Regions from separate parts of the Eubacterium limosum genome, predicted to be linked through region 1. Evidence: riboswitches for the same ligand, from Rfam matches in the RefSeq annotation. Region 1 holds a riboswitch; the other holds the start of a gene.
The links. A riboswitch is a leader RNA that binds a small molecule or an ion and turns the genes downstream of it on or off. The one in region 1 is predicted to bind S-adenosylmethionine.
Positions count from the first base shown of each region.

Region 2: linked by a shared signal. The riboswitch ahead of B2M23_RS08205 (homocysteine biosynthesis protein) and the one ahead of metK (methionine adenosyltransferase) in region 1 are both predicted to bind S-adenosylmethionine.

Region 1 covers NZ_CP019962.1:3,031,275-3,037,462, forward strand. Annotated here, with positions in the region: gene B2M23_RS14145 (ABC transporter ATP-binding protein) at 1-1,445, shown strand, start outside; gene B2M23_RS14150 (aminopeptidase P N-terminal domain-containing protein) at 1,770-3,002, shown strand; SAM riboswitch class I at 3,334-3,429, shown strand; gene metK (methionine adenosyltransferase) at 3,548-4,729, shown strand; gene ftsE (cell division ATP-binding protein FtsE) at 4,980-5,669, shown strand; gene ftsX (permease-like cell division protein FtsX) at 5,659-6,188, shown strand, end outside.
Region 2 covers NZ_CP019962.1:1,786,095-1,792,282, reverse strand. Annotated here, with positions in the region: gene B2M23_RS08220 (homocysteine S-methyltransferase family protein) at 1-530, opposite strand, end outside; gene B2M23_RS08215 (UPF0280 family protein) at 541-1,254, opposite strand; gene B2M23_RS08210 (NIL domain-containing protein) at 1,259-1,660, opposite strand; gene B2M23_RS08205 (homocysteine biosynthesis protein) at 1,660-2,820, opposite strand; SAM riboswitch class I at 2,882-2,985, opposite strand; one part of gene prfB (peptide chain release factor 2) at 3,185-4,222, opposite strand; one part of gene prfB (peptide chain release factor 2) at 4,224-4,286, opposite strand; gene secA (preprotein translocase subunit SecA) at 4,305-6,188, opposite strand, start outside.

The DNA of each region.
Region 1 (6,188 bases):
CTAAGATTAACCGCTTGCCACTGAAATACTATGATTCTACCAGTATCGGCAATACCTTGTCCCGTGTTACCAACGATATAGACACTATATCTCAGACTATGAATCAGAGTTTAGGTACTCTGGTGGCAGCATTGGCCTCTTTTGTGGGCGCCATCGTGATGATGTTTTATACCAACTGGATAATGGCGTTTACTGCGATTATTGCAAGTTTATTGGGATTTGCATTGATGATGATGATGATCTCCCATTCACAAAAATTCTTTTTATGGCAGCAAACGGAACTTGGTGCCATCAACGGACACATTGAAGAAACCTATGCTGGCCACAATGTGGTAAAAGCCTATAACAATGAGAAAAAGGCAAAAAAAGAATTCTGTCAAATGAACAGCCGCCTATATGACAGTGCTTGGAAAAGCCAGTTTATGTCTGGACTTATGCAGCCGCTGATGAGCTTTGTTGGTAACTTCGGTTATGTAACGGTCTGTATTGTGGGCGCAGTGCTTGCCCTGAATGGACAGATCTCTTTTGGTGTTATTGTTGCTTTTATGATGTATGTGCGTATGTTCACTCAACCGCTGTCTCAGCTCGCTCAGGCGGCTACCAGCCTTCAGTCCACCGCCGCTGCCTGTGAACGTGTATTTGTGTTTTTGGATGAAAAAGAAATGGACGATGAAAGTTACAAAGCAAAAGAACTTTCAAATGTTCGCGGTGATGTAGAATTTCGAGATGTCCGTTTCGGTTACAATGAGGATAAGACGATCATTAACGGTTTTTCAGCCAAAGCAAAAGCTGGCCAAAAAATCGCCATTGTCGGCCCTACCGGCGCAGGAAAGACTACAATGGTTAATCTGCTGATGCGGTTTTATGAAACTAATTCCGGTGATATTTTCATTGACGGAACTTCCAGCAAAGATGTGACCAGAGAAAACCTGCGCAGCCAATTCTGTATGGTATTGCAGGATACATGGCTTTTTGAAGGTACCATCCGTGAAAATATTGTTTACTCCAAGGAAGACGTTTCCGATGCGGAAGTTGAGAAAGCCTGCAAAGCAGTTGGCCTCCACCATTACATCAAAACCCTTCCCAAAGGATACGACACGGTACTTGGCGACAATGCCAGCTTGTCCCAGGGGCAGAAGCAGCTTATTACTATTGCACGCGCTATGATTGCAAATGCGCCGATTCTGATTCTGGATGAGGCAACAAGCTCTGTGGATACTCGAACTGAAACGCTTATCCAAAATGCTATGGATAAGCTGATGGCAGGCAGAACTTCCTTTGTTATTGCACACCGCCTGTCAACCATCCGTAATTCTGATTTGATTCTGGTTATGAAGGATGGCGACATCATTGAGAGTGGCAATCACGATACTTTGATGGCACAGGGCGGTTTCTATACCGAACTATACAACAGTCAGTTTGTAGATATCGTCGAGTCGGCGTAAACAAAGTGCGGAGAAATGGGAAACCTTCGTTTCCATAACACGGAAAAAATTAATAGGAGAAAACATGAACCGGATGTGATTTGTTTTATCTATGTGGGCAAGATTTAGATTCCGCTTTACCAGCTAAATTTATCTACAGATGCAGCAAAACCGATGTGATAAAAATCACGTCGGTTCTACAAGAAATTTTATTTGTTTCTTTAAATAATCCTCCGCATAATGCGTTGACTCATCTGTCTAAAGATCAAATTCAGTATTGAATTTGGTCTTTTTTATGTTTACAATAGACCTTAGTGACAAAATAATGAAAAAGGAAGTGTGAAAATGCCGTTATCACAGAATTTTTATAGACAAACCCGCAGGGAATTAGGTGAAAAGCTGGAGCCGGAAAGCCTGGCGATCGTCTATTCCGGACGGGCGGTTCAGCAGTCTTTGGACGCCGACTATCCCTTTTATACCGATAACAACTTTTATTATCTGACGGGCATTGAAGAGCCTGATGTGACCCTTTTGATGAAAAAGGATGCAGGCGGCGAGGTTTCGGAGTGTTTATTCATTGATGAGCCAGACCCCTTCAAGGAGAAATGGGTAGGCGCCAAGATCAGTATTGAAGAAGCTCAGGCGTTGTCTGGCATTGAAGATGTGCGCTATAATACTGAGCTGGAGTCTTTTATTTTACAGGAAACCCGTTTTGATAACCTGTATTTTGATTTTACCATGCCCAAGCACCAGAGCTTTGCAACCAGCGATCCGCAGGTCAAGCTGCTGTTCGCGGATATGGAGCTTCAAAACCTTCAGCCCTATCTGACCGCCATGCGGCTGATTAAAAAGCCCGAGGAAGTCCAGGCGCTGCGTGACGCCATTGAAATAACCGCGAAGGGAATCGACGCTATTCTTGAAAATCTGAAACCGGATATGAAGGAATACCAGATTCAGGCGGTTTTTGAATATACCATCAATATGCTGGGCGCCCAGGGAGTTTCCTTCCAGACCATTGCGGCCTCAGGAAAAAGCGCTACGGTGCTGCATTATATTAAAAACCAGGCGACTATGAAGGGAAGCGACATGGTGCTTCTGGACCTGGGGGCCCGCTACAAGGGCTATTGTGGCGATATCAGCCGAACCTTTCCGGTTTCAGGAGCATATACCGATGAACAGGCCATGGTCTACAATATGGTTCTCGAGGCCCAGAGAGAGCTGATCCAGATGTACCAGCCCGGTGCAAAAATGCTGGATATTCAACAGGCAACCAAGGATATTTTTCTTGAAAAATGCTTAAAAAATAACATTGTGCCTAAGAATAAGGACATCAATGAATTCTATTATCACGGCATTGGCCATTCGCTGGGCCTGGATACCCATGACACCAACGATAAACGGGAATACATCCTGGAACCCGGCATGGTCATCACCTGTGAGCCTGGTCTTTACATTGCGGAAATGGGGATGGGCGTGCGGATCGAGGATGATATTCTCGTGACAGAAAACGGGCCGGAAAACCTGTCACCGCAGATTCCAAAGGATATTGACATCATTGAAAAACGGATGAAGGGATAAGCTGCTTTAAACTGTAAAAAAGCGGCATCGTCCGAGACTGCGCCTTTTATCCAGATAAGTAAAAAGGTCCAGGCGCTACGAAAACGGCCTGGAATCTAGTCGCTTTATAGGGTATGCTGGACATAGGTGCGTTCAAGCATTCACTTTATTAAAAAGATACCGGTGTAAATGCAGTGCCCGCAGGACGCTTTTTTCTTCCTTAGGTAACTTCATCTCTTGAGGTTTTTTGACACTTGAAGCGGATGAAGGGATAAGCTCTTTTGTTTTTTCAAGGAAAGGGGCTTGACAAAATTGTCCTGTAGGTTTATCCTATTACAAGTAATTGAATATTTACCTATCCAGAGAGGTGGAGGGACAGGCCCGATGAAACCCGGCAACCAGCATAAGCATGGTGCCAATACCTGCAGTCAAACTGTAATGATGGGGTTTTTGAACGAATCTAACCCCATGCGCGCATGGGGTTCATTTTATTTAAGGATTTGAAAAATCTGTGATCTTTATCAAGGGTAAATAGAATTACGACAATACAAATTTTTAAGGAGCGAATAATGAAACAATTATTTACCTCAGAATCCGTTACTGAAGGCCATCCGGATAAAATCTGTGACCAGATTTCCGATGCGGTGCTGGACGCGATCATCGAACAGGACCCAATGGCCCGTGTTGCCTGTGAAACGTCCGTATCAACTGGTTTGGTTTTAGTGGCGGGTGAAATCACCACCAACTGCTATGCAGACATTCCAAAAATCGTCCGTGAAACCATCCGCGGTATCGGTTATGACCGCGCGAAATATGGCTTCGACTGTGAAACCTGCGCGGTTTTAACCTCCATTGACGAACAGTCTTCAGACATTGCCATGGGCGTCGACAAGGCCCTTGAAGCAAAAGAAGGAAAGCTGGAAGAGGAAGACCTGGCTACCGGCGCTGGGGACCAGGGGATGATGTTTGGCTTTGCGTGCAACGAAACACCGGAGCTCATGCCAATGCCGATCTCGCTGGCCCACAAGCTGACCAAAAAGCTTTCAGACGTGCGCAAACAGGGTGAGGTCGATTACCTGAGACCAGATGGAAAATCTCAGGTGACGGTTGAATACAACGATGGGGTACCCACCAGAGTGGACACCGTGGTCATCTCAACTCAGCACAGCGCAGATGTGGACGCGGCCACCATCCGTGAGGATATGATCGAAAAAGTTATTAAACCTGTGATTGATCCGGCTCTTCTGGATGAAAACACCAAATATTTCATCAACCCGACCGGTCGTTTTGTTATCGGCGGACCGCAGGGGGACGCCGGCTTAACCGGACGTAAGATTATCGTAGACACCTACGGCGGATATGGACGTCACGGCGGCGGCGCTTTCTCAGGAAAGGATCCGACAAAGGTTGACCGTTCTGCGGCTTACGCAGCCCGTTACGTTGCCAAAAACATTGTGGCGGCAGGTCTGGCTGATAAATGTGAGGTACAGCTTGCCTATGCCATCGGTGTGGCTGAACCGGTATCTGTTTTTGTCGATACCTTTGGAACCGGCAAGATTGCCGACGATAAAATTGCAGATCTGGTAAGAAAGCATTTTGATCTAAGACCAGCTGCAATCATCAAGAATCTTGACCTGAGAAAACCGATCTACAAGCAGGTTGCCGCTTATGGCCATTTTGGCAGAAACGACCTGGATTTGCCATGGGAAAAAACAGACGTGGCTGAAAAATTAAAAGCAGAAGCTTAAAAGCAGAGGATCACAGCTGAAAAGTTGTGATCCTTTATCTTTTTGTTTCTTAAAAAGGATATAAAGTATCCAAAAATTAAGGCAAAACATGACCGTTTTGTGTATAATTAATGCATTCGAGTAATAATTTGAATACTTTTAGATAAAACTTGGATAGAAAATCTTGTTTTTGTGCGTTAAAAAGTATAAAATAAACGGTACAGCATCATTGGCAACTGCCAAAAGACCAAGCTGCTAGGAAGATGATTGAATGATTGAATTTATAAATGTTACAAAAACGTATGATAAAAATGAAAAAGACGCCTTAAAAAATGTGAACTTGTTTATTGATAAGGGTGAGTTTGTATTTCTGGTTGGCCGCAGCGGCGCCGGGAAGTCTACCTTTATCAAGCTCTTGCTCCGCGAAATTGACGCGAGTACCGGGACGGTTAAGATCAAGGGCCACGACATTTCCAAGCTTTCCAAAAAAGAGATTCCTTATCTGAGAAGAAAGCTGGGCGTGGTTTTCCAGGATTTCCGTCTGCTTGAAAATAAAAGCGTGTATGAAAATGTGGCCTATGCCATGGAGATCATTGGCCGGCCCGAGCGCAAGATCCGCAAAAAAGTGCCGCTGGCACTGGAAATGGTCGGGCTTTCACACCGGGCAAACCATTATCCCAATGAGCTCTCCGGCGGGGAACAGCAGCGTGTTGTTATCGCCAGAGCCATTATCAACAACCCAAGTATTCTGATCTGTGACGAACCGACAGGGAACCTTGACCCTGTGACGTCGCGTGATATTATGCGTATTCTGGAAGAAATTAACAAGCATGGCACCACTGTGGTGGTTGTAACCCATGACAGTGAGATGGTTAATATTATGAAAAAAAGGGTATTAACCCTGGATAATGGTTATCTCACCAGCGATGACGTCAAAGGACGGTACCGCAATGCGAAGTAATCACTGGAAAACAATGCCCCGGACGATCCTTCGCGATACAGCACAGAGCATGCAGCGAAACAGTCTTATGAGTATTGCGGCTGTTTTTTCCATCATTGCAGCGCTGATCATTTTGGGAATCTTTCTGGTGCTTACCATCAATATCCGCCAGGCCACGGCGAATGTGGAGTCTCAGCTGGAAATGAAAATTTTCCTGAAGGTGGACTACACCGAAGAACAGCGTGCCGGCCTGGAACGGGATCTCAAGGCCAATCCCCTCATTTCTGAGGTTCGTTTTGAAACAAAGGATGAGGCCCTGGAGAATTTTTCAAGCTCACTGGACGACTACACAGGTCTTCTCAGTGATTTCAGTTCCGAGAACAATCCCATGCCCGCCTCTTTTATTATTCAGGTAAAGGACTCGGAAAGCATGGACGATGTTAAGGCTTTCGCTCTGACTTACCAGGACAAAGGGGTCGAATATGTAAAATACGGCGAGGAGTATATCAACGCTTTGCTGAATTTTAACCATTTCGCCAA
Region 2 (6,188 bases), 1.2 Mb from region 1:
AGCGTGCGTCCATTTTCCTCAAAGGTCATTGAGGCGATTACCGGCAAATCGCTGTGCTCTTTTGCCGCCAGAACAGCTGCTTTCATTTCATAGATATCGGTCACGGTTTCAATCAGCAGCACATCCGCCCCTGCTGCAGCCCCGATTTCGACCATCTGCGCAAAATACTGGTAAGCTTCGTCAAAGCTGATGTCCCCAAGGGCACCGATCAAAGCGCCCAGAGGACCAATATCCAGGGCGACATATTCAGGCTCCAGCTCTTTTGCCAGCTTCACGGCCGCTGTGATAATCGCTTTCTGATCATATTCCGTATTGTTTAGTTTATAGCCGTTTGCTCCAAAGGTACAGGTCGTGATAATATCTGATCCGGCTTTAACATAGGCTCTGTAAATATCCTGAATAATCTCTGGGTGTGTTAACGTCAGTGCCTCTGGCACAGAACCAATATTTTCAAGCTTTGCCTGAAGCAGGCTGCCCATTGCGCCGTCAAGATAAAGTCGTTTTGTTTTTAATGCTTCTGTAAATTTCATAGTCCTCACTTTAGTCCAATTCAATTTCTCCCCATGCGCCCATCCGATTGTCAACAATGATCAGAGCGCCTTTGATGCCAGCGATACCTTTAATCCACTCGATGGCACTGCGGATATCTTCGTGGGTCCTGACCCGGTTTCCCAGAGCTGTGGCCGCAGCGTCAGAGAGATAGACGTCCTCGCTGATGACAGTGGCGGCATCTGCCTTTCCAAAGCTGAGCGAATGCCCAACAGTGCCTGAGGATGTACAGATTCCCAGAGGATGGGAGGCCGGCTTTATTTTTAATGCCAGATCTTTAAAAGCAGAGCGGCCCGCATCGATGGCGACCCGCCGAAGCTTATCCGTCTTTATAAACAAGTCACCGCCGTTTTCGACGATGACTTCTTTACTCTGTTTTAAAAGCACCTCTCCAACACTGGCTGAGACAGCTCCCGCCACAGCTGCCATCGGGCCGACACCTACGACTTCCGATGCTTTTTTCATACGTTTGATCATTGTCGGATCACGCTGCAAAACCGGTATCGGCTCAAGCGCTGTAAAGAACTCAGGCACTGCCCTTCCATAATTTTCCAGTATTTTTCGGGTTTCGTGAACCTGACGCCGCATCAAATCAGTCTGGTCTGTCTCAGACGCGATCAGAAGATCTGTTTCATATTCCACAACGCGGTAATAAACCAGGCCATCAGCCTGCATTTTATCCCGATAAACACGTTTTTCGTACATTGTCCTAAATAAGGGTATGGATTGCGCGGACCGGGCAGGCTTTAATACAAAGTGCGCATTCCAGACATTTTTCCGGATGATAGGTCAGAACCCAGTTCTCATCCATTTCCAAAGCTCCCACAACACAGGCCGCAGTGCAAGCGCCGCAGTCTACACAGCGGTCCTTATCCACCTCAATGACAGAGACGACATCTTTAACGTCAACGCCGCTCTTTTTAATAAAGGTGATCCCTTTCTCGATGTTATCCTCTGAGCCGGAAACTTCAAAAAGCAAGGTGCCGTTCACGTCATCATCGACAAAAGCCTTTAAAATGTTCAGCTGTAACTCATAATCACGGATCAGCTGGCTTGCAATGGGTTTGCCGGTTGCTTCTTTTGGGAAGTTCAAAACAATTTTCTTTACCATTATTTGTTACCCCCTTCTTTTATTTTCAGGCTGTTAAGCGTGTTGTTGACCGGAAATTTCATTACAGGTTCCTGGAGGAAGAACTCACCTTTTTTGATCCAACCAGTCAGTTCATCTGCAATGGTCCTTGCTTTTGTAAGGCTGGAGAGCGGCGAGGTCCGGATCTTTTTCCCGTCGATTTCGACAGACCCGCTGCGCAGCTCTGCATAGCTGACCTTTTTAATGACTGGCCGGTCTTTATCGCTGTAGTCTATGATATTTGTATGGAGCTCTGCGTCGGTTACTGAGACAAACTGCATCATTTCTTCATCTAAAATAGGAATTGGTATCCCAATCCCCACAAACATGGATACCCCATAGCGTTCAAAGACAGCTGGCTGAATATACTTTGTGCTCATCTCACGCATTTCTCCCATCACAGCCAATGTCCCTGCTCCGCCCAGCGGATAGCCCTTTTCATCCCGGGCGCAGTCTGAATTAAACTGAGTCCCCATCCATGAGACATAGCCCTGAGCGCCGGCTAAGAAAATGCGCGTACCCATACCGATGGTTTTATACAGAGGATCATTCAGTAATGGACTGAGGGCCCCGGCAGTACTATAGGTGATGTTTCCCATATTGGGGTGTAAAATTCCCATATAAGTGTAGATACGTTTTTTTGATGCATTGATGGCCGCATTATAGTTCTGATAGCAGTTTCTCGGATTGTAAAGGTAGGCTTCGTTCATGTCCTTCAGCCCTACCCAGGTATCGATTTCCTTTCTCGGATAGCAGTCTGTCCCTGGCGAGGTGGCGTGGAGATGTACTTCCTTACCGTCAATCAAATCACAGATAACGTGTGCGCCGCCATACTCTGCACCTTTATCTGAGGATGGCTGTGTCGCTCCAATGTAGGTATCGACAGCCGCCAGTCCGCCGTAAGCCTCAACGTTGTTCAGTTCAATTTCTGCCATGCGGATCGGCGGATCGGCATGTCCAAAATTCAAAAAGGCGCCGGATGAGCACATTGGCCCAAAGGTAGCTGTTGTGACGACATCCACATACTCTGCCGCTTCTTTTGTTCCCCGTTCTTTAACGATATCAATAACTTCTTCGGCTGTGACAATGACGGCCTCGCCTCTGGCGATTTTCTCATTAATTTCCTGATAGGTCTTTGGCATATTTACTCCTTCTCTTTCTATAAAAAAACTCATTTTCACCAAATGAAAATGAGTCTGCTTTAGATTATCTTTCATTTCATGAAAAGAAATGCTGGATTTGGCACCACACTTACGCAGGTTGCCGGGCTTCATTGGGCCAGTTCCCTCTACCACTCTTGATAATTCGATTATTCAATTGTACACTATATATTATTAGTATAGCAAAAAACAAATTTAAATGCAATCTCGATTTATAATTCATTTTCTGGTATCTGTGTTCCAATAAGCAGCTACTTAAATAAATGCAGGTATACGCCAAAACGACGTATACCGCAATATATAGTGTTCTATTTCTTTTTTAATTCCATTTTGTCCATATCTCGTTTTACTGCTGTGCAGCTGTCTGCTGAAGATAGGCGTTCATAAACTGGTCTAAGTCGCCATCCATAACCGACTGGATATTGCCGACTTCCACATTGGTACGGTGATCCTTAACCATATTATATGGGTGAAACACATAAGAACGAATCTGCGATCCCCAGGCAATCTGGCTATAATCGCCTACGACGTCATCCAGCTTTTCTTTCTGTTCCTGCTCCATGATCTCAACCAGCTTACCCTTGAGCATGTTCATCGCTACCTCTTTATTCTGATGTTGGGAGCGCTCGTTCTGGCACTGCACAACAACACCAGTCGGAATATGAGTAATCCGGATAGCCGATGAGGTTTTATTGACATGCTGGCCGCCTGCACCGCTTGCGCGGTAGGTATCCACGCGGATATCATCCGGGTTGATTTCAATTTCCACACTGTCATCAACCTCTGGTGTAACATCCAGAGACGCAAAGGAAGTATGCCGGCGCCCTGAAGAGTCAAAGGGTGAGATACGGACCAGACGGTGGACTCCTCTCTCTGTTTTCAGATAGCCATAGGCGTTAATGCCTTCGATAAGCAGTGTGGCACTTTTGATACCGGCAACATCACCGGGCTGTAAATCAAGCGATTTAACCTTAAAGCCTTTACGCTCTGCCCAACGGGTATACATTCTGAGCAGCATTTCCGCCCAATCCTGGGATTCGGTACCGCCGGCGCCCGGGTGCAGTGAGATAATGGCGTTATTGCTGTCATACTCACCGGACAGGAGCGTTTCCAGCTTGAATTTCTCAAGCTCTTTTCCAAAAGCCTCAATGGTATCCGGGAGCTCGTCCATTTCTTCTCCCTCATCGATCAGTTCAAACATGACGAGGATATCGTCAAGATTATCCTTGAGCTTATCGTACTCGCCTTTTTTCTGGCGGAGGATTTTCAGCTCCTTTAAAACCTTTTGGGCTTTTTGCTGATCACTCCAGAACTCTGGTGATTCGGTCTGGGCGTTCAGTACTTCTATTCTTTCACTGACGGCTGGTAAGTCAAAGTGAATCCCTCAAATCCGTCAGTTCTTTTTCCTTTTCATTGACACTCTGTCTGCATTCATAGAGATCAATCACGACATCACATCCTTACTTTTATAAATTTGCGCCGCAGCACTTTTTATACTTTTTACCGCTGCCGCAGGGGCAGGGATCATTACGGCCAACCTTCTTATTTCTGGCTGCTGCGGGCCGGCCTTCAATTTCACTTTCGTTGGTTTTAACATCCTCCATATTGACGTTCCGCTGCTGCTGGGGCGCCTTCTGGATTTTAATATTATAAAGGTACTTGACCGTGTCTTCCTGGATTCTTAAAATCATATCCTCGAACATGGCAAAACCTTCTTTGGTGTATTCCTTAACCGGGTCATTCTGTCCGTAAGCACGCAGGCCAATCCCCTGTTTCAGCTGTTCCATATTGTCAATATGTTCCATCCAGGCAGCGTCGACGCTTCTCAAAAGAATCGCACGCTCAAGCTCCTGCATATTGGCATCGCCCAGTGTTTTTTCCTTTTCTTCGTAATTGTTCCGGCAGTACTGAAGAATCGCTTCTTTGAGAGCATCGCGGCTTTCAGGCTCTTTGGGCAGGTTCAGCGTTGCCCCTTCAGCCACCAGCGTCTTTTCAAAGTAGTTGTTCAGGCCTTCAAGATCCCAGTCATCGTAATAGTCGCCGCCGTTGGTGTACATTTCCACATAGCTGTCAACCATATCCTCGGTCATTTTCCAGATCTGCTCGTGCATGTTCTGTCCGTCGATAACCTGCTGGCGCTGATCATAAATAATTTCTCTCTGGCGGTTCATAACATTATCATACTGGAGGACATTTTTACGGATATCAAAGTTTCGGGCTTCAACACGCTTCTGCGCACTTTCAATCCCTCTGGTCAGCATTTTATTTTCGATGGGCGTATCCTCATCGAGGCCAATGCTCTCAACCATGCTCTGAATTTTTTCTGAACCAAAAATACGCATCAGGTCATCTTCCAGCGAGACAAAAAACTGTGAGGAGCCCGGGTCACCCTGACGTCCGGAACGGCCTCGCAGCTGATTGTCAATACGACGGCTCTCATGGCGCTCCGTGCCGATAATATGAAGCCCGCCTAGCTCCTGAACACCTTCTCCAAGAACGATATCCGTACCACGGCCCGCCATATTGGTGGAAATGGTGACGGCATCCATCTGACCGGCATTTGAGACAATCTCAGCTTCACGTTCCAGATATTTTGCGTTCAGGACATTATGCTTAATGCCTTCTCTTTTAAGATATTTACTCAAAAGCTCTGACTTTTCAATGGAAATCGTCCCGATCAGAATCGGCTGTCCTGTGACATGGCGCTGCTTGACCTCTTCGGCTACCGCCTTGAATTTCCCCTCTTCACTTTTGTAGACAAGATCGTTCATATCGTTGCGAACCATCGGTTTATTGGTCGGGATCGTTACAACGTTCAAATTATAAATGGTATTGAATTCTTCTTCCTCAGTCTTTGCTGTACCAGTCATACCGGAAAGCTTGCTAAACATCCGGAAATAGTTCTGGAAAGTAATGGTCGCCAGTGTTTTAGACTCACGATTGACCTTTACGTGTTCCTTGGCTTCAATGGCCTGGTGCAGACCGTTGGAATAACGGCGGCCCGGCATCAAACGGCCTGTAAACTCATCGACAATAATGATTTCGCCGTCCTTGATTACATAGTCGCGATCCTTAAACATCAGGGCGTTGGCATGCAGAGCCTGATTGATATTATGGGAAATTTCCATATTATCCACATCGGCCAGATTATCCAGTCCAAAATATTTTTCAGCCTTTTCCACACCCTTTTCCGTCAGCATAACGGATTTTGCCTTTTCATCCTTGGTATAATCGCCCTTTTCTTCAATGGGGCGGTCATCATCCTTTTCGTCCCCATCCCAAGTGTCTTCCTTGAGGCGTTTGACAAACATATCCGCCTGTTCATACAGCTTGGTGCTCTTGTCACCGCT